Regions from separate parts of the Paenibacillus sp. 01T442 genome, predicted to be linked through region 1. Evidence: riboswitches for the same ligand, from Rfam matches in the RefSeq annotation. Region 1 holds a riboswitch; the other holds the start of a gene.
What was found. A riboswitch is a leader RNA that binds a small molecule or an ion and turns the genes downstream of it on or off. The one in region 1 is predicted to bind FMN.

Region 1 (15,406 bases):
TCATATTCGCCGCCCGAGCGTTCAGCAATTAATTTGACAATTTCGTAACCGTAACGGTCAGCTTCGGATAAGAGCCGTAGTATCATCGTATCGGTATGTCCGCGGAGCAGGTCGGATGTAATTTTGTTTTCGCTCATATCATCACCTCACATTTATTATAATACGGCATAGTACTATGACTGTCAAGGTACTATTTTAAATAAAATACCTTGTTTGATCAGACTGCCAAAAAATAAGGAAAGAGTGCCGCTCAAACGCATTCTGCAGGGGGAAGCCGAGGCGGCGTTACGCGAGTTGCAAATTGCATGCCTGGACGAAGGGCCGCAGCATCCGAGCTCTTGGCGGAACGCATCGGACGGCGAGTGGAAGCTGATCGTGGAGTTGAACCGTCCAGATCGGCTGTATCACCTGACCAGTGATCCTTGGGAGACCCGGAACGTGGCGGAGGATCATCCAGAGGTGACGGAGAGGCTGAAGGCTGAGCTGCACGGATATCTATAGGGAAAAATGTGAAGGAGCTGTAGCGCGTTGGCGCTTAGCTCCTTTGTTGTACATATGTACATTGTTGCAGAATCGCCTGACGCTGCGCGTTGGAAGCTTGTAATAGGTCAAAGATGCGAATGTACACTTATTTTCGGGAGAAACGGCGGCACATCGATAAATACGTGCAAAAGAGCATCCTTTTGGGCCGTAAAGGGCCAAATGGAGGCGTGTAGGCCGAAATGGTTGCACTTTCGCACGTATTTCCGTTTGAGAAGTTCATGCGCGGAAATAGGTTGCACTTTTGCACTTTCACCACCAGTACGCGTAACAACAACTGATTTCACACACGCAAAATGTAATCAATAGCTTATAATGATGTGAAATAAGTACTTTAATGGGGGCTGATTTTGTGCAACTGATCATAAGAATTACAGATAACGATATCCTAGGAAGTGCGCCTGAATTCCTAGATACCATCTCTCGATACGGATCAAGAGGTATTTTAGTAGATAGTCAGTCAAATGTCGCCATGATGTATATGTCCAAAACGAAACTGTACAAGCTACCTGGGGGTGGTGTAGATGAAGGAGAAGAAGCAAAGGATGCCTTTCTACGTGAAATCCAGGAAGAGACGGGTTATGAAGCTGAAATCCTCCATGAATTGGGGTATATCGAAGAGCATAAAAACAGAAACAAGTTTTTTCAATTCTCCTACTGTTATATCGCAAAAGCGAAAGCTAGCTTCCGCGATACCAAGCTTACTGAAAACGAGATCCAGCTAGGCATGGTCGTTGCGTGGATGTCATTAGATCAAGCGCTGGCCGTGATGCAGGAGTCGATGCTAACTTGTACCGATTACTCATCCAAATTCATGCTTTTACGAGATAAGACGATACTTGAAGAGGCCGCGCGCCTATTAAGTGGAGAGGCTGTGTAGAAGGACACTCAGGAGCTGGTTACTCCCTTTTTCAAAAGTTGTAAAAACAATTGCTTATGTGAGAAAGGGGCCGTATGCTGTCCACGAAGCATCAAGATCCCGATGGGGATGACAGGTTCATCCCATGCCACATCAATTCTCACCACTTCCGGGATCAAAGGAGTCGAATCCAGAACGAAGCCCACTGCCAGCGTTCCTTTTGCAGAATGGGGGATGGCTGAAATTTGGTTTATGGTATGAAAATGGGGAAGCGTTACTTCGTAATGAGATAGTAACTTTGTTATTCGCGAATAATAGAGACAGGTGGGTCCCCCTGAGATGAGGGGGTAATGAAGAAGCTCACGGAAAGTAACGTGATTTCGTTCCAGCAGTGGATGACTTCGATCAACGACAATTGCCATTTTCTCTTGATAAAGCGGCTCGAAAAAGAATGGCAACGAATCGGACGGTTCGCCGCAAATTGCGAAATCGAGCTCTTTTTTGATAATCGCCTGTGATAATGCATCGGTATTCCCCACCGTGAATTGACAGGAGATTCGTGGCTTCTGTTCGTGAAATAGCCGCATGGTAGTAGGAAGTAACGTCTGCATGGCAGATTCAATTCCGCCTACGTGCAAGTTGCCGATCTCATCTTGCTGCAAAGCTTTGGTCAGATTGGTCACGTCGGTCCAATGTTGAATGAGTTTATCAATCTCCAACGCGAAAAGTTTCCCTGCGCTCGTCAGTTCTACGTCCCATCCCCGGTTGAATAGTTGTACCCCAATTTCCTTCTCCAATCGTTGCATTTGGTTCGATATTGTAGATTGTGCATAATTCAATTTCTCCGCTGCACGAGAGAACGTTCCCTCTGTAAGAATGGTTTGAAAAGTGATACGAGCACCAATATGATCGTAACAAATTAGGACAGATCAGCCGAATTATCGGAAGCGCGTTGGTGGAGTACTTCAACGTTCCGGAAGACGATGTTTTTCAAGTATTTCATTCTCATAAGGAAGGTGACTTCTATTATAGTCCTAGCTATCTAGGTGTCGAACGAAGCGATGGACTGCTCTACTTTCAAATAACACTGAAATCAGGGAGAACGACTTCGCAGAAGAAAGGTTTTTATAGCGAGCTAGCTGAACAATTATCCAATCAACTTCCTATGCGGAAAGAAGATGTATTTGTTGTACTGGTGGATAACGAATTTGAGGATTGGTCATTCGGTAACGGAGAAGCACAGATGCTCAAGATCGGTTGTGACCTATGACTCATCGGAAAATAGTGTCTACCTCAAGGGAAGCCTACGGTGAAATCGCGCCAGCATTCGTTGCATACTCAGAAGACGTGCTTTTCGGAGATTTGTGGCGAAGGGAGCAGCTTTCTCTTCGGGATCGAAGCTTAGTCACCATTGCGGTGCTGATAGCGGGAGGAATGACAGAACAACTACCATATCACTTGCGGTTGGCTATAGAGAATGGCCTAGGCACAGAAGAATTAGTAGAAGCAATTACGCATATGGCCTTCTATGCAGGATGGCCTCGAGCTGCTTCGGCTCTTGGTATTGTACAGGGGATTAGCGAGTCGATAGAACGGTGATTTGGCGAATGTCGCAATCTTACACTTCCGATGGCATCAATATGAACTAAAAAAACGTCCTTCTCTATGCTATTGTCAAATTGTATAGAAATGAAGCGGAAGTTCGGACTTCATACACTTTCATAGAGAGAAGGATTGACGAGAATGAGCAAAAAGCTGCGTATTGGGATAATCGGAACTGGGGGCATTGCCAGAGCCCATATATCTGCGTATAAGAAGCTTGACTATGTAGAGATTGTAGGTGTGGCCGATGTAATCCCAGGCAAGGCGTCAGCATTCGCGAAAACGGAAGGATTAACGGAAGCTGCTTCATTCGATAGCCATACGGATTTATTGCGCTTAGATTTGGATGGGGTTAGTATTTGTACGCCAAACGTTTCACATCACGTAACGACCGTGGATTCTCTGCGCGCAGGAAAGAACGTGTTACTTGAGAAACCGATGTCGGTGACACTTCAAGAAGGTATCGATATGACACAAGCGGCGAATGAGAGCGGGAAGATGCTAACACTCGGTTTCCAGCCTCGCTATGATCCGAATATGAAGCTGCTGCAAACGATTGTGCAATCAGGACGTCTTGGCAATGTCTATTATGTAGAGACGGGAGGCGGGCGTCGTCGGGGTATGCCAGGCGGAACATTCATCAGTAAACAGCTCGCCGGAGCAGGCGCGATGGCGGATATTGGTTGTTACTCGCTAGATATGGCGCTTAATACGCTTGGATATCCTCGTCCGCTAACGGTGTCCGCATTTACGTCTAACCATTTCGGCACGAACTCCCTGTACCATCCGGAAGCGAGCAAGTTCGAAGTCGAAGATTTCGGGGTTGCGATGGTGCGCTTCGAGAATGATCTTGTGCTGCAATTCAAAATATCGTGGGCGATGCACATGGATACCCTTGGAGCAACGATGTTTCTCGGTACGGATGCGGGTCTTAAAGTGACTCCGGCTGGTGCTGGGCCGTGGTCAGGGGTATGGGATGGCTCCGTAGGTTCCATCACGCTATTCCATGATGAATTCGGCGGACATACAGCGACGCCAGTTCCGCTTGTCGAGCATAAATTGAATCTGTTCGATCAGAAAGTACATGATTTTGCCGAAGCGGTTCGGGATGGTCGACCAGCCCCAATTCCTGGTGAGCAAATTCTAATCCAGCAAGCGATTATTGACGGCGTACTGCGCTCCGCGGCGGCCCGTCGTGAAGTATCGGTGGAGTTGCCTCACTGAAAGTGATATATGCGATATAAGGAAAAGCAGCCAATGGTGGCTGTTTTTTTATTTCAAGATTCATGTCACAGATGGACAACGCCAGTTGTCTTATCAGAGACGCATGTTTTTGTCAGATTGGCTGAAGTTTCACTTTAGGAATGAAGGAGGGTTATTATGCAAAGTTTCACAAAGGACCAACCTACAACGAGTATGGAAGATTTGTATACAACCTATAAGCCTCATTTGTTTGCCATTGCATACCGAATGCTTGGTTCTAGATCAGATGCAGAAGATATGGTGCAAGATTTGTTCATAAGTATTCATGGACATCTCAATGAGAATATTCATATTACCAAGTCTTATTTAAGCAAAATGATGGTCAACCGATGCTTGAATGAATTAAAGTCAGCGAGAAAAAGGAGAATTAGCTATGTGGGGAATTGGCTGCCTGAACCAACCGTTCAGCTAGGGGAGGATCGTAGATGTATCCTCACCCAAGCAGGCAAGTCCATCCACCCGTCTGGTTGAAGAAAAGGAACTGGTGACACGATTCATTTCATCGATTTCGAATGGTAACATTCAATCCTTGGTGGATATGTTAACAGAGGATGTCATCCTGATTGCAGATGGTGGGGGGAACTCAAACCAGCTTTCGTTAGTCCAAATGCTGCATCTGCCGAACCTGGTACGTTCTTGAAAGCGACATTGATGCGATTCCAAGCATTAATAGCCATGACGGAGAAAGTTAGATCTGAGATTTCTTTTTCAGAGAATAGACCGCGAACGCGATCATACAATTCGTCCGGCACACCATGTTCAGGAAGCTTAGTCAGAATCTCTGTCCAAGCCAGTGCTGCCCGCTCGCGCGGTGTAAACAACGTGGATTCACGCCATATGGCAATGTGGTAGAGGCGAAGTTCGCCTTCCCCATGGATCTTCGCTTGCTTGACGTGCATGTCTAGACAGAACCCACAACCATTCATTTGCGAAGCACGGATGTGAACAAGATCAATAATCTTCTCTTCAATGGCACTATCGTGTTCGGCGTTGCTGAATTCCAGCATTTTTTTGAAAAGCTCAGGTGATTGCTGCATATAATTTAAACGTTGTGTCATCAGTGATTACCTCCAATTTTTTTGTGACACTTATAAGACAATTGAGGGCATTCCTGTGTGACATCAAAGCGAATAAATTTTTAATTGTTTACCGTGGGAAACAGTTACCAATAGGCAGAAGGTTCATAGTGAAGTATCATTTAAATCAGGGTGATAATAACATGTTCATTTCTCCTATGATGTTGTACAATGCCAAAAATAATCAGCCATTTTACAGTAAGAATCATATTGCGGAATTAAAATTAGATGGTTTACGATGTATTCTTTCCCATATGGATAAACTGTATGTATATACGAGACACAATGACTTAATAACGCATAAATTCCCTGAGCTATTAAGATGCCCTATACCGGAAGGCACCATACTTGATGGTGAATTAGTCGTGTTGGATGATCAAGGGAAACCTGATTTTGAAGCGATGTCAGCACGGTTTTTATCTAAGAAAAATAAGAAACCTGTGGTTTTTTGTGCTTTTGACATTTTGCGATACAAGGGAATTGACGTCACGGGTTTAAGTTTGCTTAAGCGTAAAGAGCTGTTGGAGCAGGCTTTTACTGAGAATGAGAACTATAAAAAGATTGAAATGTTCGAGGGGAATGCCAAAGACTATTTTGAGCACGTTCGCGGCCGCGGGCTTGAGGGCATTATCATGAAATCCACAAAAGAGAATTCCACTTACGAAATAAACAAACGCTCCATCCGCTGGCAAAAAGTAATTAATTGGACGTACGCCGATGTGTACATTTCTGGATATAGGAAAAATAATTTTGCTTTACTGGCCTCTATTGATGCAGCAGATGGGTCCAAGTTACCAGTAGGAATCATTGAGTCCGGCGTATCACCAATCCACAAAAAAGCGATAGAAAGCGTGCAAAAACGCTTAGTCTTCAAGGAAGACAAGAATTTCGCCTATATGGAGCCGCGGATTATGGCGAGGGTAAAAACTAGAAGCTGGACCCAAAGCGGGAGACTGCGTTCACCGGAATTTATGGAATTCGTTATTTAATTAATTTATGAAGAGACTGATACCACCATGGAAATGGGTGAGTTCAGTCTTTTTTATTTATCTTTATATCCATTCATTTACATAATCCACACGGATCTAGAGCAGAATAGTCATACTCTCGAAATGTCAGAATCGTGGTGAGCAGGACCCATGTTTTCCATCAAAAATATACTTTTCAAATCCAAACCCAAGTTCAATAAGCCAATCGTGAAGGACACTTCGTCATTTCACTTTGTAGCTGAATTGGATCAAATGAATACACAATTCCAAGAAACGTTTCGCATGTTTCCTGACTTTGTTAGTAGAAAATTGACCACTGACGTGACGTATGGCGTTTATTATCTAAGCAATTTAGTGGATTCGGAAATTCTTTTCCAAGAAATTCTCAATCGACTAATTGAAGTCAAAGATACGTTCTTACCTGAAAAGCTGGTTAATTTAATTCCAATAGGACAGTTGCTGACCGAAGATAATTGGACCCATTTGCAGCAACATATTTTGAAAGGCTGGACGTATATCCACATAAGTGGCAGTACGTACGGTATTCTAGCTAATACCGCGAAACGAAGAGAACGTGCCTTATCTAAGCCGGAAAATGAAAGTCAAATTTTGGGCCCGCAAATTGCTTTTACGGAAAATCTGGAAACCAATGTTGCGTTGATCCATCAATATTTACCGAACCCTGATGTATGCGAGATTGCCATGAATTTGGGTGAAAATACCCAAACGAGTATTCGACTCGTCTATTTAAGCAATCGGGCCGATTTAGAAATGGTAACTCATATCTATAACAGGATTCAAGCATTGGATTTGGAAGCGCTACTGGATGCAACGATTTTGACGCAATGGATGGATGATAATCCCAGCTCCGCTTTTCCGCAAATGATTACGTCTGAGAGGGTGGATCGGGCCATATTTCCACTCCTTGAAGGAAAGGTTGTTATTGTGGTTGGCGGGAGCCCGCAGGTAATTATCTGTCCTACGACGTTCTTTGATTTTTTTAAATCGATTGAAGATTATTATTATAGATGGGCTACAGGGTTGTTTTTTCGTGGATTGCGAATCGTGGGTATTGCGATCTCTCTATTCGCAACAGCCTCGTATGTGGCTTCTCTTACGTACCATTATGAAATCATTCCACAGGCATTCTTGGTCCCTTTAGCTCAATCACGTGCCAGAGTCCCCTTTCCGCCACTTGTTGAAGCGCTTATGTTGGAAACGATCATTCAGCTACTAAGTGAAGCGGGTGCAAGATTGCCTTCGAAAGTAGGTCAAACCATGGGGATTGTTGGCGGTATCGTCATTGGGCAGGCAGCAGTACAAGCAGGCTTCACCAGCAATATTTTAATCATTATCGTAGCGTTAAGCGCCTTATCCTCCTTCACTACACCGGTGTTTGCCATGGCGAATACGATACGGATTATCCGATTTCCAATCATCTTATCCGCAGGTATCATGGGCGGTTTAGGTATCGCGATAAGCATTGCTTTTCTAATTTTGCATTTGCTACGACAGTCTAGTTTAGGACAGCCGTATTTCTATCCTCCCTATACGATTGAAAATAAAAACAAACGAGATGGCCTCCTAAGATTCCCTTACCAATTGGCCCCGAAACGCTCCGTATTCGCCAATAATGGGGACAACATCCCGAAGGGAAACACGGATATCGATGAGTAAAACACAACAAACGTATATGTATAGCAGTTTTCTACTTATGTTTATTATCCATGACGCGCAAGTAGGCGTAGGGCTTCCTGGTTATCAAAGAGTTGTGTTTCGAATCGCTGGCCATGATGCGTGGATTGCTGTCATCCTTGCAGGGATCATCACACAACTCGTAGTTTGGTTGATGATTAAAACGTTAGCGAAATTCGAAGATAAGGACCTCTATGAGATTCATTTGATAATTTACGGAAAATTGCTCGGCCATGTTATGAATCTAATCTATATGGTTTATTTCTTATGTGCGACTATCATTGTAATGCGCAACTATATCGAAATGATTCAGGTTTGGTTATTCCCGAATGCCCCGCAATGGCTGCTAGCGTTATTAATTACAAGTGTGGTGTTTTATGGGGTAAATGGAGGCTTACGAACGATTGTAGGCGCATGCTTTATATTTGTGACCATTACAGTTTGGTTAGTCATTCTGCTATATTTTCCTCTAATTTATGCGGAATGGACGGGAGTATTACCCATACTGGAGGCGGATCTCAGTAAACTGAGTAGAGGGGTGCTTTCGATGTCTTTTACGATGACAGGGTTTGAAATTCTCTATTTTATTTATGCATTTGCCAAAGAGAAGTCCAAAGTTCAGTGGTATTCCCAAATTGGTTTAATGAGTGTCACCCTTGTGTACACGGCAGTTATGTTTGTTTCCATTGTATTCTTTAGCGGTGGGGAACTTTTGAAGACAGATTGGGCTACCTTTACGATGCTGAAAATCATCAAATTTCCGTTTTTGGAACGGTTTGAATATATCGGTGTTAGCTTATGGTTATTAGTTATCGTGCCCAATCTCCTCATGTATAGCTGGGCAGCGACGAAAGGACTTAAACGTACTTTTGCATGGAAACAAAAATACTGGCTGTATCCATTCATGGGAGCTGCTTGGCTCGCTTGTTCTTCCATTGAATCTCGGATTCAGATCGAGTATATGAACGATCTATTTGCTAAATGGGCTGTCTATATCGTATATGTATATCCTGTGATACTCTTCGTAATTGTTCAATTTCATTTCTGGAGGCATAAGAAAAGGAGTCAGTCAGAGGTGAGCGCATGAAAAGATTCAATCTTATTTTCCTTGTGTTGCTTGTATGCATTTTGGCGGTCAGCTTAGGCTTGGAGAGAAATGTGTTGGAGAAATTAGGAATGACCATCGCGGCCGGCTATGACCAAGGTGAAGGCAATAAAATTAATGCAACCTATGTGATCCATCAGATCGATCCTAATTCCAAATCCACTGTCCTTGCGATCACTTCTGAGGGGTTGACCAGTAAAGGAGCACGTGTTGCTGCGAACCGCAAATCGAATAAGAAAGTCGTCTCAGGTCAGCTGCGAGTCGCCATTTATGACTATAGACTTGCCCAGGCAGGTCTTTTACCGTTGGTTGATACCTTATTTCGGGATGCCTCCATTGCCAGCACTGTTTATATGGCCGTCAGCAAAGATCGTGCAGAGGATCTATTAATGCATAAATATAAACAGTTCCCAGATGTCGGATCGTTTATTGTAGATAACATCCACCAGAATATTCTCGACGAACAGATAGTTTCAGGCACACTGCATGAATTTCTCTCAGCCTTATATTCCACGGCAGATCCCATGGTACCGCTTCTACAAAGAAAAGGTGATTCTGTAGAGCTCAAAGATGTGGCGGTTTTTAGTGGTGATAAAATGGTAGGAACCGTGAACCCCAAGGAAGCTTTCTTCCTTAAGACGATTCGTGATCGATATAAAGCAGGGAGTGTAGAACTATCTTTAGACGCGAAAGAATTGGGAGATGTCGTCAGGGATATCAAAGATAAGACGGTACGTGTCGTTATTGAGGAAATATCTAGCCATAGCAGTAAAAAGTTGATCAGCCAGAACCCACTGAAGTTTCAGGTCAATATCAAATTGAAGGGAATGCTTACGGAAAGCTCTGCGCAGCTTGATCTTGGTAAAGCCAGTGTCATTCAAGCCTTGCAAAAAGGAATGAATGAAGAATCAGAAAAGCAAATAAATGTTTTACTAAAGAAATTAACGTCCTTAAACTCGGATCCGGTCGGATTTGGAGAAATCTACCGCAGTCGGGTTTACCACTCGAATCTGACGAGTGATACTTGGCATGAGATGTATAAATCTGCCTCCTATGATGTTCATGTAGATATGCAGATCGTGCGATTGGGGCAGATTCAATAAGAGATAAAAAAGGTTGCCAACTAAACTGTAACCTGATAGTATACACTTAATCGAATATGAACCTTCGGGGCAGGGTGCAATTCCCTACCGGCGGTGAGGATACATGCGTGCGTGTATCTCCAGCCCGCGACTCCCAGTCAGTAATGGCTGGGACTGACTTGGTGTGATTCCAAGGCCGACGGTATAGTCCGGATGAGAGAAGGTGAAGAACAAACTTGTTAAATTTCATTATTTAACAGGTCTGTTTGTCAATGCCKCCGCCATTATCATGAGCGGGGGCATTGTTCTTCGAGAAGGTTCAATTCAAAACGTTCTTTAGGAGGTTTTTGAATTGGAAAATGTATTTAAGTTTGGTAGCAAGGGTGCGACTTCTCAATCCATACGTACAAGTGGTATGAGCGGGATCTGGTATGTCGCACTTGGCGCAACCCTGTGGGGACTGGATCCTCTGTTTCGCATCTTGTTATTGAAAAGCTTTACCTCGGCGCAAATCGTATTCATCGAACATGTTCTATTGGCCATTTACGCTGTGCCCGTATTGATGAAGTATCGTCGTACGTTAACAGGCAAGCTCTCACTTGCTGTTATTGGAGCGCTGCTGTTCATTTCTTGGGGTGGCTCGGCAATTGCCACCATTCTATTCACCGCGGCTTTCTCTCATGGCAGCGCCAATGCGATCTTGCTTCTACAGAAACTACAGCCCTTATTCGCAATTATCCTAGCTCGTGTGCTGCTCAAAGAGACATTGCCATCGAAGTTTTTCGCCTATATCGGGGTGGCCCTGTTAGGTACCTATCTGCTGACGTTCGGCCTCGGTTTGCCTGGCATGGGCTTGAAGGATTTAGGTGCAATCAGCTGCTTATTTTCCATATTGGCGGCTGTTCTGTGGGGTGGTTCCACGGTGATGGGGAAATTCCTGCTTCAGAAAAAGTTGGATTTTCCAGTCGTGACCTCACTTCGCTTCTTGCTGGCACTGCCACTTCTGACGATTGTTCTCTTAGCAAGTGGTGACCATTGGGGGCTGAACGGTTCGAGCAGTGAGCTGACGATTATCGCGGTAAACCTGCTGTTCCAAGCTTTTTTCCCAGGCCTGCTCAGCATGCTGCTTTATTATAAAGGCTTGTCCACKACCAAAGCGTTCTTTGCGACGTTAGCTGAACTTGCATTCCCTGCAATTGGGGTCTGTATGAACTGGCTTGTATTTGGTCAAAAGCTGACGATAGGTCAGCTGCTCGGGTTTATACTTATCTGGTTGACGCTATGGTTTATGAGCCGGCAGAGCAACCAGAGGGGGCAATAGAGGCTGGGGTATGGAATCTAAGCTGTATGTTCCCTTTACAGTGGATTATTCCACTCAAGTAACTAAGAATCACTCCCAACTCCCATCTTTCCAAAAGACGTATAACATGATATATTAATATCAATATATGATATAACATTTGGCTGGGAGTAGGGAGTGGGGAGCAATGTCGACAGATTCAAGACCCATTTATGAGCGAATATATGAAACACTGCGGGAAGAGATTCTACAACGCAAATATAACATTGGAGACCGTGTTCCTTCCGAGAAGGAATTGGCCGATGACTATAACGTGAGCCGGATCACGAGCAAAAAGGCGCTGGAGATGCTGGCCGAAGTTGGACTGATCGTCCGTAAGCCGGGGAAGGGCTCTTTTGTCGCGGATGAAAGCGAGCCATCAGCGGAAGCGTCGTCTACCGAGAATCGGGCCAAACATACGTTGATCGGCCTTGTCATCACGGATTTCGGCAATACGTTCGGGACGGAAATGATTTACGGCATGGAGCGTGCCTCAGCCGACAACGATAGTTTCCTTGTGCTGCGCCGTTCTTTCGGCTTGCCTGAGAATGAAGAGAAAGCGATTCGTGCGTTTCTCGAATTAGGCGTGGATGGCATCATTGTATTTCCTGCGCAAGGGGAGTTCTACAATGCGGAAATCCTGAAGTTAGTCATTCAGCAGTTCCCTTTAGTGTTGGTGGATCGTCACCTCAAAGGGGTAGCTGCGGCTTCGATCAGTACAGATAACATCAGTGCTGCACGCACAGGTACGGATTACTTGCTTGATTTGGGTCATAAGCAAATCTGCTTACTCACGCCGCCGCCTATGGATACAACGGCGATCGAAGATCGGATCGAGGGCTTCGTACGTGCTCATGCGGAACGTGGGGTTCTCGTGGACCGATCCCTGTGGTTGGATGAGATTACGTCTACGCTTCCGAATTCGTTCCATCAACCCAATATGAATCAAGATATCGAGATGATCAAGACGCATTTGCGGAGCAATCCGCACATAACAGCTTTATTCGCGATGGAATATAATATAGCCTTACTAGCCAAGGCAGCAGTGGAACAAATGGAACTTCAGATACCAGGGGATATCTCTATCCTATGTTTTGATAGTCCACCAACTACGCTGGGCAGCGGCTATCAGTTTACGCACATGATTCAGAATGAGGATGAAATCGGCAAGCTGGCTGTTGAGAACGTACTGAAGCTCAAGCGCGGCGAGAAAGTGTCGAATAGAACGACTTTGGACGCCAAGCTAATCATCGGAGAGTCTACAGGTCCAGCTAGATGATCGGAATATCGGAATCACATACAGCCGTATAGTAAGGCCAATACAAGAGATTGCTAAACTAGCAATCTCTTTCTTTATAAGTTAATATATTAATCCATCTAAATGATATGTAAATAATATAACAAATACATATTGACATAACGTTATTTGTTCGCCTATAATCATAAATGTAAGCGTTTTATTTCCAAGTTAAGGGAGATGATTCACCCGATGAGGAAATCTGCTATGCTGCCGACATCGATCTACAATCTCATTGATCAGTTACTTCTTATGGAAGATAACAGGCAGAACCTCCCATTTTACGCACGAATTTCGAGCGGCCCTTCTTTCCATACTTCAGCTTTGACGAGTAGAGCAATACCATGAAACCCATTCCCCTTATCGCTTCCAACGGATGAACTGTCCCGCTACAGATACCTTAACTAGAGAAGGACTTGGCAGCGAAGTTGGCTATACCGACATGACGTGGTCTGGTTTTCGCCCGAGTGACGACGCTTGTACATATGGCTATTTGGTGCCCGCGAACATGTTCGCTGTTGTGGTGCTTGGCTACCTTGCCGAGATCGCTGCTTAAGTTTGGCTGGATCATGCTATAAGCGCCGAAGCCCTTCAATTAGCCACTTGTATCAGGGGAAAGTTGCTGAAGATGTGTGCGGTCTCTCGATTATGAAAATAGTTCGGAAATGACACTTGGTTATGCGGGGGTAACCCCTTTTAACATAGGCGTGGGAAAAGTAGCTTGTTTCATATAAAAGGGAGGAAGAATCATGAAAAAATGGATGACTGTCATTACCGCTGTGACATTAACGCTGAGCCTAGCAGCCTGTTCATCAAAAACAGACACGAACCAAACGACAGCAACTACGAAGCCTGAAGGAACAACGGCACCAGCAGCTTCGGCATCGACCGCGCCAGCGGCCAAAGCGCCAGTAGAAATTACCTTCTGGGGAGACTGGGGTGGAGAAGGTGAAAAGCAATTCGTCATGATGGCGGATGCCTTCAATAAGTCACAGGATAAAATCAAAGTGAAGTACGTGCTTCAGGAAGACATGATTACGAAGTTTCTGACTGCTGCGACCTCGGGAGGCTCTCCGGATGTGATGTTCTGGGATAGATGGCGGACTTCTCTATATGCTTCCAAGAATGTCCTTCATCCCATCGATGAATATATGAAAAGAGATAACATTAAACGCACGGATTACTACGATGAAGCGCTCAAAGAACTATCTTCCGGCGATAAATTGTACGGTCTTCCTTTGACAGTTGATGCGAGAGCACTCTTTTATAATAAAAAGTTATTCGCTGAAAAAGGACTTCAACCTCCGAAAACGTGGGAAGAGCTGGAGAATGCAGCTAAGCAGTTAACCGTATGGGAAGGCGATAAGCTGGTTCGCTCCGGGATGTCGATGAACGATAATGGCCTATTCAATATGTGGCTGCAGCAAGCAGGCGGCTCCATGATAACTAGCGATATGAAGAAAACGAACTTTAATAATGACCAAGGCAAGCAGGTGCTGGACTTCTGGGATAAACTGATCAACAAAGATAAGGTATATAAAGTTGGCTTTGAAAAAGGGCTAGGTGAAGGCACGGATGCCTTCGTTACAGGTAAAGTAGCGATGACCTATACAGGTCCTTGGATGTTGTCTACGTATAAAAAATACGGCAAAGAGCTTGATTTCGGCGTTGTTCCTCCACCAACAGGACCTAACGGCGGCAAAGGAAGCGTCATGGGCGGCTTCGGTCTCGTGATTCCTGCAGGCTCTAAACACAAAGAAGAGGCATGGGAATTCGAGAAATGGTGGTTGGCGAATAAAGACAATGCGCTCTTATGGGCTAAAACAAGTATGAACCTTCCTGGGTTCAAGCCAGCGATGCAGGATCCGTTCTTTAAAGATGATCCGAACTGGAAGCCGTTCATGGATACGCTGGAATTCGCGAAGATTCGTCCGCAGCACCCTGGCTATTCCGTCATGGAAGTGGATGGATTGATGCCGAATCTGGATTTATTCGTTCAAGGCAAACAGGACGCGGCAACGACCTTGAAGAAGGGGCAAGAGCAAGGAGATAAGCTGCTGGATCAGAACGCGGCAGGCAAGTAAATAGAGGCACACGGGGAAGGTGATCCTGATCTTCCCCTTTCTTGTAAGGAGGAAATCTATGGCATCCGTTAGCAAGCTTAGCCGGCATCAAGCTAGAATGGGATACTTTTTCATTACGCCGACAATATTTCTGTTTGTCATATTTACCGTAATTCCCGTGATTATGGCGCTGTACCTAAGCTTCACCAATTATGACATCGTTAGCAAGAATGATTTTGTAGGCTTGGCAAACTATAAGCGACTCGTGGATGATCCTACCTTTTGGACGACACTGAAAAATGTCTTGTTCTATTCGGTGCTGTATATTCCTTTGAATATCGCCATTTCGTTATCCATGGCTGTTCTCTTTATGCGTAAACGGATCGGAGTGAAATTATTCCGCACAGCAGGCTATTTACCAACGCTAACATCAGGCGTTGCAGCTGCAACGGTCTGGATTTGGCTGCTGAATCCTGAATTTGGACTTGTGAACGAG
Region 2 (15,406 bases), on a different contig from region 1:
GCCAGCAATGTAATGAAAATGATCCATACGGCTATTTTCACTGAGGAGAAGAAATTCCAGACTTTATCGAGCAGAGAAGGATTTGATTTCTGAGAACGTCTGGCCATCCCATCATAGCGCATTTCCAGTATGTCTCTGCCATCGATATCGATCAGCGGATTCCCACAGGATTCACACAGCGTAGTCCCTGTGGGGTTCTGATGTCCGCAATCGCATTTGGTATTGTAGAACATGATGACCTCCTAAAAACGTTGAACATGCGTACGACTTATAAATTACGATTTAGTGACCAAGCTAGAAATCGTCTCATCAATAAATGACTCTTCCATTTGGCCAATTTTTTTCACAGCAATTTTGCCATCTGCCCCGATGAAAAAGGTTGTTGGATAGTCCATAACGCCATATAATTTACGAACAACTTCATTGGCATCCAGCAGTACTGGCATATTTAATTTGTATTGCTCCATGAAGCCCTGGACCGTTACTTTATTCTTGTCCACATTCACTTCTAAGAAAACAACACCTTGGCTCTTCCACTTATCGTATTGCTTCTGAAGATCAGGCATTTCTTCTTTACATGGTGGACAAAATGTACCCCAGAAATTCACGAGCACAACCTTCCCTTTGTAATCAGAGAGCTCGTGCGTTTGACCATCTAATCCAACCAAGGAGAAGTTAGTCGCTTTCTCCCCTTGCTGCGGGTACTTCTTGCTAGCTGAAGCAGACAAATTTGTAATAATCGTAAACACACCAATAATGAGCACGATTGCAAAGATCCCAATCTGTACCCACTTCTTATTACGACCCAATGTTAATCACCTTCGCTTTGTCGATAATGTTAGTTTTGGCATATCGATTTATACCCTTATTATAACGAAAAGAAGGCCAATTCTTATTGGCCTTTTTGAACGTTATGTGTCCTTAGCGCTTCGTTCCTAAGCTCTTCAACCTCTTTGGGCGTCAAGTGGCGATACTTCGCTCTTGCCAGGCCTGTTAAGAATATGGGACCGAATTTAATCCGCTTTAATTTGATTACGGGGAACGAAATCGCCTCAAACATCCGTCTAACTTGGCGGTTTCTTCCTTCATAGATCGTGATCTGAATGACAGACTCATTCTTCTCCATATTCACATCTGCGTACTCGACTTCAGCAGGCGCAGTCATACCATCTTCTAACTGTATGCCCATTTTGAGCTTATCTAATAACGTGCCGTGTGGCACACCTTTGACAGTTGCTTGGTATGTCTTCGGTACATGATGCTTCGGATGTGTAAGCAGATGTGCAAACTCTCCGTCATTCGTTAGAATGAGCAGGCCTTCCGTATCGTAATCCAGTCGACCGACCGGATATACACGCTCTCTGATCCCTGGCAAGAAATCAGTGACAACCTTACGTCCTTCGGGATCCGTTGCACTCGTTATAACACCTTTGGGCTTATTTAAAATGACATAGATCTTCTTCTGTTGACCTATCGCACGTCCATCAACCCTAATTTCATCTTCAGCTGTATTCACTTTCACACCCAGCGTCGTGACGACTTCACCGTTCACTTGCACGCGTCCCGCTGTAATGATTTCTTCACATTTCCGGCGGGATGCGATCCCAGCTTCGGCTAATACCTTTTGCAGTCTTTCCATTATCCGCTTTCACCTCAAGCTAATGATAACGGACTTAACCACAAATCTCAAGCGGCAACCCACAATAACTGACAGAAGGTGACAGAATGATGGCTATTCAGGTGCCAATGCGTGCCTGGCATTTATGAAAATACGACATAACAAATAACAAGAGAAGCGATAAAGCCAACAGCATCTGAAATTAATCCCACTTTGAGCGCATATCCAGCCTTTCGAATCCCTATCGCGCCAAAATAAACGGTTATCACATATAAAGTTGTATCCGTGCTCCCTTGTACCGTTGAAGCAATCCGCCCAATCATGGAATCCGGACCAAACTGCTCGATCAAATCCGTGGTAAAAGCTAAGGAACCCGCTCCTGTGATAGGCCTTAGAATGGCTAAAGGGAGCACTTCTGTAGGCACACCAATACTTTCGAAAAATGGCCGCATCCACCCTATCATCAAGTCCATCGCACCAGATGCACGAAATACGGAAATCGCGACCATCATCCCGACAAGGTGGGGAATAATTTTGATCGCCGTGTCGAAGCCATCTTTGGCACCCTCTACAAATGACTCATAGACAGGAACCTTGCGATAAGCAGCGTAAAGGGGAATGAACACAATCATGATTGGGATGGCCCATGCCGAAATAAGTGAAACGAGTGCGTACATGCCTGTTCATCCTTTCAGCGGAGGGATAGGTGAGCGCGATCTGCGATACCATCTATCAACGAATATGGCCACTGTTGTGGAGATGATCGTCGCAATGAGTGTAGTACCTACGATTTCTGCCGGATTCATCGAATTAAAATTCATTCTTATTGCGATAAGTGTTGTCGGGATTAAAGTGATACTTGATGTATTGAGCGCAAGCAGTGTGGACATGGCTGTACTTGCTTCATCTTTGTTAGGATTTAGCTTTTGAAGCTCCTGCATGGCTTTAATCCCCATCGGGGTGGCTGCATTACCTAAACCAAGGATATTAGCACTCATGTTCGACATGATATAACCAAGCGCGGGATGATTCTTTGGAACACTTGGAAAAAGGAAACGTACGACAGGCTGAAGAAGTCTTGCCAACTTGTGCAAAATACCTGCATCTTCCGCAATACGCATCATGCCCATCCAGAATACCAGTACACTAATTAATCCGAAGCATACGGTAACACCATTCTTCGCCCCATCAAATGCCGCTTGTGTAACGGATTCTACATCGCCATTGATAGCTGCGACGAGGAAACCAACAACGATAAAAAATAGCCATATCCAATTCACCATAGGTCAGCACTCCTTACAACTTGGCTTACGTCTTTGACATTAATCCGCCCATATGGAGCCGGATATATTAAATAGCCCCTGTACTAGCATTCTGCAGATATAGCTATACTTTGTCAGCAAAGTCTCTTTATATGGACTGCTCGATTGATAGGAGAATGTAGCTTTCTCCGGCACTTGCATCAACGGGTTTGCTGGATCATAGATAGGTATCGTTTGTATCAGATTATTGTTCAATGATATTCGCAGTGCACCGCGTTCAGCCAACCGATACTCCGTTGTCATAGGATCTACCAAGCTAACTTGGTGTGTTATACTGGCGTATTCACCTTCTGCGAGTGGGTACTTGAACGTTCGGCTTGCTACCCAAGGGGTACCTTCGATTGCATCGCCTTTCTTCACCAGTGTCTGCAGTGGGAAATTATTGAAGCCATATTGGAGCAGCTTCGCGTGATCCGCCCAATCATCACCATCATTCAAAGTCACAACGACCAGTTGCTGGCCGTTCCGTGTAGCCGAAGATACTAAGCAGCGCTTAGCGAGCTTGGTATAACCTGTTTTGACCCCATCTGCACCTTCGAACATGGAAAGCATTTTATTTTTGTTGAGCCAAGAATAATCCCATGCTTCATTTGGATTGGGTACTTTTTTGAGCTTTGTAGATACAATGTCAGCAAATACACTATTCTTGAGCGCATACGCGGTGAGCTTAGCCATATCATTCGGACTTGAGCGATGACCTTCACCTTCATCCAGCCCTGATGGATTCGTGAAATGAGAATGATCCATTCCCAGCATTTTCGCTTTCTCGTTCATCAGATAGACGAACCCTTCCACGCTTCCTCCGATATGCTCAGCGATCGCTGTCGCGGCGTCATTACCGGAGCGCATCATGAGACCATACAGCATGTCGTGGAGTCGCATTTCTTCTCCAAGCTTCAAGTAGATGGAAGACCCTTCTTTGCCAAAAGCATTCTTGCTGACTTTGACCATGCTGGTGAGGTTGCCTTGTTCAATTGCAATGATCGCTGTCATAATTTTGGTCAAGCTAGCTATACGCATAGGCGTGTCCCCTTTTTCGCTATAAAGCACACGTCCTGACTCCACATCAACAAGCGAAGCACCGACCGCATTCGTATGAATGCTTGGCGGCGCGGCTTCTACATAGGTCCATGGCGCAATTAACAATCCAATCAAGGCACAGCAAATGATGATGAACTGGCTTTTGGTTTTCATTGGTTGGGTTATCCTCCTACACGAGCGAACTTGTACACTTTTGATCGAATCCACTGATGAAACTTTGTACAAGTATATGCGAGTGGACGAGGGATATGTCCTGAAAACTACCCAAAACAAAAAGGCCGTCCAGAAGTAGAAAATCTACTTAAGGATCAGCCTTCAATAACGCAACTTGGCGTCTAGTCTTACCTATTCTATTTAATTAGCGATTAGTAGGCCGTCCAGCCCGCATCCGCTGTAACTACTGTCCCGTTAACAAAGCTCGCATCGTCGGAAGCCAAGAATAAAGCAACCTTCGCAATTTCCTCCGGCTCACCTGCTCGTGGATTTAACCCCATGCCAACCATTGCTCTTTCCATACCAAAAGGATTTGGTGCCGTAATCGTTGTTCCGATGTTTGTGCTTACACCGCCAGGAGCGATTGCATTACAACGAATACCAAGATTCGCGTATTGAAACCCAACGTTTTTCGTGAATCCAACTACCGCATGTTTAGATGCCGTATACGCTGCACCTGCTCTGGATCCATTTAGTCCGCCTGCGGACGCAATGTTTACGATGACTCCGCTTTTTCTCTCTGTAAAAATCGGAAGAACTTTCCGAGTTGTCCGCATGACACCTGTTGTGTTGATTGCGAAAACTCGTTCCCACAGCTCGTCCGTAAGGTCTCCTGCAGGGACAAAGTTATCCATAATACCAGCATTATTTATGAGAATATCAACGGTACCGTATTCTTCAACAGCCGTATCAATCATTTGTGCAACATCTTCTTCTTTCGCAACATTCGCCGCAACAGCAATTGCTGTACCACCTTTTGCTTCAATGCCAGCAACAACCGTTTGCGCCGCCTCAACCTGAAGATCTGAAACGATTACCTTTGCTCCTTCTGCTGCGAACAATTCTGCAATTGCTTTACCCATACCTGACGCTGCTCCTGTAACGATAGCCACTTTTCCAGAAAGCTTCATGTGTAATTCCTCCAAATGTCATGTATTTTCGTGCAAATCCCTCACTGAATTGTGCCTATAGAACTTCCTTCACTTGGAGTATAATAGAGTATCAGAAGTGTTACAATCAGTAAAAAACGCTTGTTTGTTAACTAACGTACATATGGATTGATTTTGTTCACTAACGCCAAAAAAGGAATGAACATGAATGTCAGAAATCACTAAAAAAACGGATCGCAGAATCGTTCGAAGTAAAATCGCTCTACGAGAATCCCTGCTGGCACTAATGTCACAAAAGCCCTTTGCTTCCATTTCGATTACTGAAATTGTAGAATTCGCTAACTATAATCGAGGGACATTCTATGCCAACTACGAAAGTAAAGAAGATTTGCTTGACGATATCATTTCCCAATTAACTGATCAATTACTTCAATCTTTCCGTGCACCATATGAACATGTTGAGGTATTTCGCATTCAAGAACTGCCTGCAAAATCAGTTATGATATTTGATCATTTCCATCAAAATTCCTCCATTTATACCACGCTAATGAAAAGTGAAGTACTTCCCAAACTGAAAGAAAAGATGTTTAATGCTTTAAAAAAAATCACACAAGAAGAATTATTCTACCCTGATCAAGACAACGAAATAGATCAAGAACTGCTGAGCATTTACTCTATTCATGCCTTGCTTGGCCTTATTTTTCATTGGATTGAAAGTGAATTCAAATATTCACCTTCTTACATGCAGGATCAACTAATCAAAATGATTAACTGGCGTCCCACTTCTGCTAAAACGGTCGTAAGAAACTCTCACGACTGAGGAACTCCATAAAAAAAGCTGTCCTCAAAGGACAGCTCATAATGACAAGAGGCTACACAATAAAATTCTGATTCTCGACGTTAGTGACATTGGTTGAAGCAGCTACTGGTGGCTTCGCTGACATACCTTTGATCATACTCTGAATCTTGTCCACGACCTGCGGCGCAGAATCGATAAGACGCTCCAGAATATGCGTTTGATTATCTAACGGTACGACCTTCACGCCATTCTTACCAACAACCAGGAAAGCAATTGGTGTAATGGATACCCCGCCGCCGCTACCACCACCGAAGGGGAGAGCAACTTTGGCATTGAGCGCGTCGCCTCTGCCCATTGACCCGCCTTCGATTTCAATTTCGGAGTCTGTCACAAACTCGCTACCGCCAGCTGCGAAACCAAATCCCACTTTGGAGATCGGCATAATGACACTACCGTCTGGCGTTTCAACCGGGTCACCGACAATTGTGTTTACGTCGACCATCTCTTTTATATTTTCCATGGCGACTTTCATGAGGCCTTGAATCGGGTGTTCGGACATCTTCATATTCCTCCTTAGCGTTTTTTCACCATACGTTTCTGGCATCCAAAGCTCAAGCATTCAGAGCTCATAAGAACTATCATGGTTCAGTTCTAGAATGCCCCTCCTAGCAAGGGGTTATGTAAAACTCACGAAGCAGGTTTGAATCTAGCTCTCGCCTTCAATGCGAACTGGATCCAAGTTCGAATGCCTCCTTTGATTCTAGCTGCACGGTATAACAACCGTATGCCAGCTGTGACAGCAAACCATACCCGGATTCGACCAGCAAAACGAAACTCCGTTGCAAACTGCTTTTCATTATATTGTGGTATCACATCTATGCGCGGCTTCGCAATTAACTTCACATAACGGACTGTAAAGCCAAGTAACGATGACTTGATTCCCCATACGGCTCCCGTCGTTATCGCCGTTTCCGGGGCATCACCAAGTCCTACGCGAGTAATCCACTTCAGCTCTGTGCACTCTACTTTAGCTAAGGTCATCTTCATCCAACCATATAAATTCAGCGTATGCACGAGGACATCTTTCGTTTCCTTGTAAAAGGCGATGACTTTATCCTTGGTAATATGTTCTCTCGTTTCATCCTTCAGCTTGGCGCTTTGTTGGGTCACTTTTTCTGACTTAATTAATATCCCTTGGGTGAATCCTTTGAACTGAATGATCGGAATGACATAACGGTATCGTACGAGCCCGAACAACCCTCGCATCTCCACGGTAAGCGTATCATTATCTTTTACCCGGGAGAAATAAAATTCACCGCGCATATAGCTGCATAGCACAACGATAATGGCAATGATGACAACCAAGACGGCCAACCCTACCCACAGCAACACTTACGCCTCCTTAGTCAAAATGAACGAAAAACTCCACACGCAAGATGAATTCTCGCAGGTGGAGTTAGTATGACCTCTAAAAGGAAATGAAATGCATGTATGGATAAGCTTTAACCTAACATGACCTTATTCGGAGTGCTCGTCACTCACATCGTCCAGGGTCAATTGTTTCTGATCCCCGCTTAAGCGATCGAATAGCATCCGAGTTTCTTCTTCCAAATCAAAACTACCTTGGAAATTAGCAGAGTCAGGTAATTCTTGGATCGAATTTAAACCGAAATACTCCAAGAATTGTTTGGACGTACCATATAAAATCGGTCTACCCACTGCATCTGCACGCCCGACCTCCGTAATCAAATCCTTACCCGTTAATGTAGCAAGTGCTCGATCACACTTCACGCCGCGGATCTCTTCGATCTCAACACGTGTAATAGGTTGTTTATAGGCAACGATGGATAACGTTTCAAGAGCAGCTTGCGAGAGCGAGGAACGTGATGGCGTATAAGCAAGCCTTTCAAAATACGGAGCATGCTCCGCCAAAGTAGTGAGCTGGTAGGCGCCAGCAACCTCTACAATTTGGACGCCGCGCCCTTTACGTTTGAAATCTGTTCGCATATCTTTCAGCAGATCTTTAATTACATAAGCATCAAGTTCCATCACTTCAGCAAGTTGCTTGAGATCTAGTCCTTCGTCGCCAGAGGCGAAGAGAAGTCCTTCAATAATCGATTTCATCTGTTGGAAGTTGAGTGTCAAGGTCAGTTCCCTCCTCTTTGGCTTGAATGACGATATCTTCAAAAAGCTGATTTTGGTAGCATGTGATTTTCTTCATTTTCATCAACTCAAGGATAGCGAGAAAGGTAACGACGATTTCTTCCCGCGTCATCTCATAATCGAACAGCTTGGAAAATAACAGCTTGCCACCTTTTATTTTAAGCAAATCAACAACTTCACGAATCCGATCCTTTACCGAAATCTCATCTCGTCTGATCCGTGCAACTACGTTTCGGTTCGCTAACTTACGCAAGGTACGCTGAAAAGCAATCAGTAAATCAGCAACATCTAACCCTTCCACCGGGTTCTCATGAAGATCCGGCAGATATGGTGTTAAATCCTCAGGTTCACGTGTGTAAACGAGGCTGCGCTCCACTTCTTTGTCACGAAGCATATCTGCAATCGATTTATATTTCCGATATTCAATTAGCTTAGCAACGAGCTCAGCGCGTGGGTCTAACGAATCATCCATATCATCAAAATATTCGTCAAATTCAATGACAGGCGGCTTAGGTAGAAGCATTTTGCTTTTGATGGAGAGCAGAGTAGCAGCCATAACGAGAAATTCACTCGTTATATCTAACTCCAGTTCCTGCATCGCTTGCACATACCCAAGGTATTGATCTGTAATTTCTTTGATCGGAATATTGTAAATGTCGAGTTCATTTTTATCAATCAGATGAAGCAATAGATCAAGGGGGCCTTCAAATGCTTCCAACTTATATGTAACCTTCATGTCGTTCTTCCCCTTGTCATAGTGAATAAAGATGCATGATTACCTGTACGGCGTATGGATAAATTCCGCTGAGCGCCCATTGTCCAATCGGGGTCACCATTAAAACGATTACAAGAATAAGTGCTTTGATCTGTTGTCTGTCCAGCCATCGCTGTTTCCGAGTCGAAACAAGCCCTCTCATTATATACCATCCATCAAGCGGATAGAGCGGCAACAAATGAATGAGTCCTATCATTAAGTTAACGATAACACAATATTGTAAATACACACGCCATTGTTCCACGACGAGCGATTCCGAAGCTGCCCCAAGAAGGGCAGGCAAGTAAAAATATAACCACCAAAAAAATAAAACGAGTACAAGATTCGCGAGAGGCCCAGCAAGATAAACAATGGTATGCGATAGTTTGCGATTCTTGGGAAAACGGTCCGAATCGACCGGCATTTTCTTCGACCAGCCATATGGCCCGAAGACGATCATCGCCAACCCCAAGACGTCAAGATGCGCCAAGGGGTTAAGCGAAAATCGTTTGCCATCACGAGCTGTTCGATCTCCTAGCAGCCAAGCGACTCCTGCATGCGCTGTATCATGTAGGGTCATAGCAATTAGGAAAGCAAACAGCCGCGGCAGCAGTGTTTCCAAGTGGTAATAAGCCAGCATTAGGAAGAGAATTGCTTCGTCAAGTTCGCCATTTCAATCGCAGTTACGGCAGCTTCCCAGCCTTTATTGCCTGCTTTCGTACCTGCGCGTTCAACTGCTTGCTCAATGGAATCTGTTGTTAATACACCGAAGATTGTAGGAATACCTGTTTTCAAGTTAATCGCCGAAACACCTTTGGCCACTTCGCTGCACACATAATCAAAATGCGGCGTTGAACCACGAATAACGGCACCTAAGGTAATGACAGCATCATACTTGCCGCTTTCGGCCATTTTTTGCGCGATAAGAGGCAGTTCAAATGCACCTGGAACCCACGCGATATCAATTTCACTTTCATCCACACCGTGACGCTTTAGCGCGTCTTGTGCACCGCCTAGCAGTTTGGAAGTAATAAATTCATTGAAACGTCCAACAACGATCCCGTATTTTAAATTTTGCGAAATTAAATGTCCTTCATAAATCGTAGCCATGGTAAGAATCTCCTTTTCTGTTGAAACGTATTTGTATGTGATTTAGATTACTATACAAAAATTAAATGCCCTTGCCTACATCGATAAAAGTAAGCATGTGGCCAAGCTTCTGTTGCTTGGTTTGCAAATAACTAAGGTTATCTTTCTTGCTCTCCATCTGAATCGGAACGCGCTCATCTACTTCAAGGCCATAGCCTTCTAAGCCTTTGATTTTACGCGGATTATTCGTCAACAAACGAAGTTTCGTGATGCCTAGATCTTTGAGAATTTGTGCACCAATGCCATAATCACGAAGATCTGGAGCAAATCCAAGCTTAATATTCGCTTCTACGGTGTCTAATCCCTGCTCTTGGAGGACATAGGCCTTCAATTTATTGATTAAGCCAATACCGCGACCTTCCTGTCGCATATATAATAATACACCATTGCCCTCTTCATCAATCTGTTTTAGTGCTGCATCGAGCTGCGGACCACAATCACAACGATGAGAGTGGAACACATCACCTGTCAAACACTCCGAATGGACGCGCACCAAAGTTGGTTTGGAAGGGTCAATGGTCCCTTTAACTAAAGCTACATGTTCCTTATCATCCAATTGATTCGTATAAGCAATCGCTTTGAATGTTCCAAAATCCGTTGGCAGATCCACTTCAACCTCGCGCTTCACCAACTTTTCTTGTTGATTGCGATACTGAATAAGGTCTTGGATCGTAATGATGCTAAGCTCATGCTTCGCTGCAATTTCCATCAGATCCGGCACTCTTGCCATGGTACCATCTTCTTTAATAACTTCACAAATAACGCCTGCCGGATACGAATCACAAAGAATAGCCAAGTCGATCGTTGCTTCTGTATGGCCTGCTCTGCGAAGTACACCGCCTTTTTTGGCAATCAAAGGGAAAATGTGACCTGGTCTGCGGAAATCCTGTGGTTTCGTGGACGGATCGATTAACCCTTGAATCGTTCTGGAACGCTCATGAGCTGAAATCCCTGTGCTTGTATCTGTATGATCAACAGAAACCGTGAAAGCTGTACCGTGATAATCGGTGTTGCGCGCTACCATTGGAGGCAGATCAAGTTCTTTGGCTCTGTCTTCGGTAATCGGTGTGCAGACGAGCCCACGACCTTCTTTAATCATGAAGTTGATCACTTCTGGTGTCGTTTTATCAGCAAGGGCGATAAAGTCACCTTCATTTTCCCGATCTTCATCATCTACGACAATAATTACTTTACCTAATTTTAGATCCGTAATAGCCTCTTCAATCGTATTGAACCGAATGGGTTGTGTCATATACACCTCTCCTAACTTACATAAAGCCATTATCTGCTAAAAAGCTTGCGGTCAGCTTACTTTTCTTAGGCTCTCCGTTTCCGTGAGCAGAAGTATCAGAAGGACCGAATTTGAGCAGTCGTTCCATATATTTGCCAAGAACATCACATTCAATGTTGACTGTATCTCCGGCTTTTTTGTCATGGAGAACCGTTTGCGCAAGTGTATGCGGGATAATCGAAACGGAAACATCGCTTTCTGTGACATCTACAACCGTCAAACTAATCCCGTCGATCGTGATGGAACCACCTGGAATGATGTAGCGGAATATATGCGGATTCTCCGGTGCGAACCGGTACACAACGGCATTCTCTTCCGGTATGCGGGATAGGATCGTTGCTGTGGCATCCACATGACCTTGGACAATATGTCCGCCAAATCGACCGTTCGCCGCCATCGCCCGCTCCAAATTAACTCGCGTGCCCGATTGTAGCTTCCGTAGATTCGTCTTCCGATACGTTTCAGGCATCACATCAACGGAGAAGGAATCACTGTCATACGAAATGACGGTGAGACACACACCATTAACGGCAATACTGTCCCCTAAATGGACGTCTTCCAGTATTTTTTTGGCGCCAATGGTCAGCACCATGGCTTGCCCTCCACTATGAATGCGGCGCATGTGGCCGATTTCTTCAACAATGCCGGTAAACATGCCACTCCTCCGTTCTCTAGCTCTTATACAACGGATAACCGGTTATACAAATATCCGGTCCGAATTGCTCGACACGCAGTCGGTCGAGCGTTATAGCATCATCCATCTTCGCGTAGCCGTCGAAGTGGATGTTCGCAGGTGCTGCCTGGCCCCCGCCGATAATTTTCGGCGCAAACATCAGCACCAGCTTATCAATCAGGCGCCGCTCCAGCATGGCGCCGTTCAAGCGGCCTCCACCCTCGAGGAGGATGGAGCCGATCTCGCGCTCGCCGAGCTGCTGCATGGCGAGCATCAGATCCACCTGCGGGCCGTCCCCGCAGGTGAGGACCGTAATGCCGCGCGCTTCCAGCGCGGCACGGCGCTCTGCGGGCGCCTGTGCGCTCGCGAGCAGGATCGTCGGCTGACGATCCTGTTCGGTGAGCACGCGGGCGCCGAGCGGGACTCGCAGCTGCGAGTCCGCGATGATGCGTACCGGCTGCACAGCCGGTACGTCGCCGCGCGTGCTCAGCTGCGGGTCGTCGGCGATGACGGTCTGCACGCCGACGAGGATACCCTGGTGCCGATGGCGCAGGGTATGAACAAAAGCTCGCGACTCCGCGGATGTAATCCACTTGCTGTCGCCGGTTTTGGAAGCGATGCGGCCGTCCAGGGTGCTCGCGGTCTTCATCGTCACAAAAGGCATACGCGAGACGATGAATTTGTTGAAAACCTCGTTCAGCTTCGCGGATTCTTCACCTAGCAAGCCTACGCTCACTTCCAATCCATACGCGCGCAGCTTGGCGATTCCCGTCCCAGCAACTACCGGATTCGGATCCGTGGTAGCCACGACAACACGAGTCACACCAGCTTCGATGAGGCGGTCGCAGCATGGCGGTGTTTTGCCATGATGACTGCAGGGCTCCAAGGTCACATAAGCTGTACTCCCCTTAGCTTCCTCGCCCGCCATACGCAAGGCCAAGACCTCTGCATGCCCCTCTCCGCGCTTCAAATGTGCACCCATGCCAACAATGCGGCCCTCTTTGACAAGAACACAGCCAACTACAGGATTGATTCCCGTTTGTCCAAGTGCGCGCTCTGCCATCTGAAGCGCAAGTCTCATATAGGTTTCGTCATTCAACAGCTCCATGGATGATCACCGCCTTCTTAACTCAATCCTTGATTCTAATGCAAAAAAGCCCCTTCCGCTTACGGATGGGGGCCAGAGATTGTTTAGATAACACGAATAAACTCCTGCTGTTACGCTTGTCACATTTTTGATCAAATCAAACAATACCGACGAGGTAGCCCTTTTGGACAGACCTGCCGAATTTAGATTAATGTGAAAAAATGAACAAGCATGCTAGCGAAATGACATTCGCATTTTCCTTCTCCCATCCAGACTATACTGTCGGTCCCGGAGTTCCACCAGGTCAACCGTAGCGAAGCTGTTGTCAGGTACCGCTAGCTTCACAACGGGTCACGGACTGATCGCAACCATGTACACGTACATGAGTACGAATCACCGCCGGTGTGGAATTTCACCACGCCCCGAAGGTTTTGCATACTATAAAAGAGATTAATAACTAAACCTTAGCTACTAATTTCTTTATTACACAAAAATTTATCACTCACGCATGAAAATTGCAAGGTCTTTTTTCATTTTTTCTGATAAAACTTGTCGGAATTAATGGATTTGGAACTCATCCTTGTTGAATTTACTATGAATTCATTGTTCTAATAAAGCAATATCTGAGCAAATCGTTCCTTCTTCCCAATGAGGATTTGCATAGCCTGCGGGTGCATTCAGATACGTCAACCAAGCCATGTCGAAGCCAGCTTTCTTCTTGGCCGATACGCAAGCGTTTCGAGGGTCAACTCCTCTGGACATCTCTGTTAAAAGTTCCTTCCGCAGCAGTGAAAAACGTTTGATTGTACTGCTAAACTCTGCTTCCTTATCGGGATTTATCCCACCTTGTACCCACTCGCCTTCAAAAATAAAAGCATAGTCATGATTAGACACGGCTTGCATCTCGATGGCTTCTGAATAATCACGTAACGCCTGCTCCCTGTATCCGTACGACTCAGCCCACATGCCACTTATCAGTCGATGATACGGTGTAGGTGTTTGCACATAGACTCGCTCAGTACGTTTGAGAGTATTTTCAACAATCGCATACGTCTCCGTGAATTCCTGCTGCCACGGTCCCGCTCCAACTGAACCGATTAACCCACCTGTCAGTTGAAGCTTCCTATCTCGAATATCCGCTTTGGATACACTGGCTATCAGAGCCGTTCCCGTGTATGTTTCAAGTTTTCTACCTACCCATGATGACACAGCATATTCGGAAAAAGTAGTGTGTGCGCCGCTATTTATGGATACCCAAACAATCTCTGGCTTGCTATCACCTGTAAGATCAGCAATGGTCATGACGTTTGCTCGGCCGTTATTCGCAGATGTGAAATTCAAATATTGAAGGGTGTACCGGCTATCCTCATAATCAATGATTACCCCATAAGACTTTCGTTCCTGTTCCAAGCCTGTTTGCTCATCCCGAATATCCTCAATTAACACAGCTACCCATTCATTCGAAACCCCATCTTGATCCAAATCAGTCTGGATGACATCTAAGGCCACTTTCTGAGAATCATATGGCGATACTCGTATTTGAAGCCATTCCGTCAGATCAGGAATAGGTTCAGCTACATGGCTTAGCTCTATTCTAAGCTGTTCCATCAAAGGCCGCCTCACCGTTTCTGAGGGCGTTTTAGCTACAACTACATCAGATATCAAGGAGACATGTTGCGGGCTTTGAACATTGACTGTCGGCTTCTCTCTTCCTGTCAGAGTGAATAGACAGAGTATAGCCAACCCTATACCTGTTCCTACATAAAGTAACCATTTCTTTTTCAAACCGACATCACCTTTCATACGTATTCCCTTTTTAAGTTTGACGTATCCGCGTTCAGATAGGTTCTGCTTGACTTGATATAACAACCTTTGATGAGTTGGAAAGGGTTTATCTGCGTTGGAGAAGTTGCTGGGTAGTTAGGCAATAGCATTGTTAAGTTACTTGTGAGCTGGATTGTTGAGGTGCTTACGAACTACTGATGAGTTGATTTGTTGAGTAGCTAATTTGTATGGTTGGGGTTGGGGTTCGCTCTTGGGGTTGCGGTTGCGGTTCGCTCTTTGGGGCTCTTGAAGGTTGGCTGCTGACAGTCTGGTTCGGGTACTCTACTTGCTTACTTCACTCTACACATCACAACTTACCTGTAAAATATACAGCTAATCCAGATGAATTCCATCAAATATTCCAATTAGATGGAAAATATCCAGCTAAATCTCCTCAAAACACTCATTTCCTTAAATATGCTCGAAAATAACTTCAGGAAATCCATCTAATTGGCTTATTCTCAAGAAAACTAAATAATTAACTACAGAAAATCCATCTATTTGCGCTTAGGCTCTAAATACATAGCACCACTCGGCACAGTAAATCCATGCTTTTGCCAACGCTCCAGACCCTCGCGTCAC

Region 2: it holds a riboswitch for FMN, as region 1 does, so the genes downstream of both, ribD (bifunctional diaminohydroxyphosphoribosylaminopyrimidine deaminase/5-amino-6-(5-phosphoribosylamino)uracil reductase RibD) here and AC1DLM_RS14605 (DMT family transporter) in region 1, are expected to answer to the same signal.

The regions. Positions count from the first base shown of each region.
Region 1 covers NZ_JBFTPF010000014.1:213,173-228,578, reverse strand. The annotation lists gene AC1DLM_RS14670 (PadR family transcriptional regulator) at 1-137, opposite strand, end outside; gene AC1DLM_RS14665 (hypothetical protein) at 214-501, shown strand; gene AC1DLM_RS14660 (NUDIX hydrolase) at 893-1,420, shown strand; gene AC1DLM_RS14655 (LysR family transcriptional regulator) at 1,429-2,277, opposite strand; gene AC1DLM_RS14650 (tautomerase family protein) at 2,328-2,669, shown strand; gene AC1DLM_RS14645 (carboxymuconolactone decarboxylase family protein) at 2,666-2,998, shown strand; gene AC1DLM_RS14640 (Gfo/Idh/MocA family protein) at 3,143-4,225, shown strand; gene AC1DLM_RS14635 (sigma factor) at 4,382-4,735, shown strand; gene AC1DLM_RS14630 (carboxymuconolactone decarboxylase family protein) at 4,819-5,322, opposite strand; gene AC1DLM_RS14625 (ATP-dependent DNA ligase) at 5,451-6,329, shown strand; gene AC1DLM_RS14620 (spore germination protein) at 6,480-8,006, shown strand; gene AC1DLM_RS14615 (GerAB/ArcD/ProY family transporter) at 7,999-9,111, shown strand; gene AC1DLM_RS14610 (Ger(x)C family spore germination protein) at 9,108-10,232, shown strand; FMN riboswitch at 10,289-10,440, shown strand; gene AC1DLM_RS14605 (DMT family transporter) at 10,627-11,532, shown strand; gene AC1DLM_RS14600 (GntR family transcriptional regulator) at 11,699-12,829, shown strand; partial or broken gene AC1DLM_RS14595 (glycoside hydrolase family 125 protein) at 13,086-13,400, shown strand; gene AC1DLM_RS14590 (ABC transporter substrate-binding protein) at 13,594-14,931, shown strand; gene AC1DLM_RS14585 (carbohydrate ABC transporter permease) at 14,990-15,406, shown strand, end outside.
Region 2 covers NZ_JBFTPF010000009.1:154,289-169,694, reverse strand. The annotation lists gene resB (cytochrome c biogenesis protein ResB) at 1-233, opposite strand, end outside; gene AC1DLM_RS11140 (redoxin domain-containing protein) at 276-809, opposite strand; gene AC1DLM_RS11135 (pseudouridine synthase) at 893-1,639, opposite strand; gene AC1DLM_RS11130 (spore maturation protein) at 1,762-2,295, opposite strand; gene AC1DLM_RS11125 (nucleoside recognition domain-containing protein) at 2,302-2,901, opposite strand; gene AC1DLM_RS11120 (D-alanyl-D-alanine carboxypeptidase family protein) at 2,941-4,134, opposite strand; gene AC1DLM_RS11115 (SDR family oxidoreductase) at 4,347-5,105, opposite strand; gene AC1DLM_RS11110 (TetR/AcrR family transcriptional regulator) at 5,293-5,904, shown strand; gene ytfJ (GerW family sporulation protein) at 5,957-6,442, opposite strand; gene AC1DLM_RS11100 (DUF2953 domain-containing protein) at 6,571-7,275, opposite strand; gene scpB (SMC-Scp complex subunit ScpB) at 7,402-8,007, opposite strand; gene AC1DLM_RS11090 (segregation and condensation protein A) at 7,991-8,782, opposite strand; gene AC1DLM_RS11085 (site-2 protease family protein) at 8,799-9,440, opposite strand; gene ribH (6,7-dimethyl-8-ribityllumazine synthase) at 9,440-9,910, opposite strand; gene AC1DLM_RS11075 (bifunctional 3,4-dihydroxy-2-butanone-4-phosphate synthase/GTP cyclohydrolase II) at 9,972-11,201, opposite strand; gene ribE (riboflavin synthase) at 11,218-11,895, opposite strand; gene ribD (bifunctional diaminohydroxyphosphoribosylaminopyrimidine deaminase/5-amino-6-(5-phosphoribosylamino)uracil reductase RibD) at 11,912-13,021, opposite strand; FMN riboswitch at 13,254-13,434, opposite strand; gene AC1DLM_RS11060 (hypothetical protein) at 13,601-14,785, opposite strand.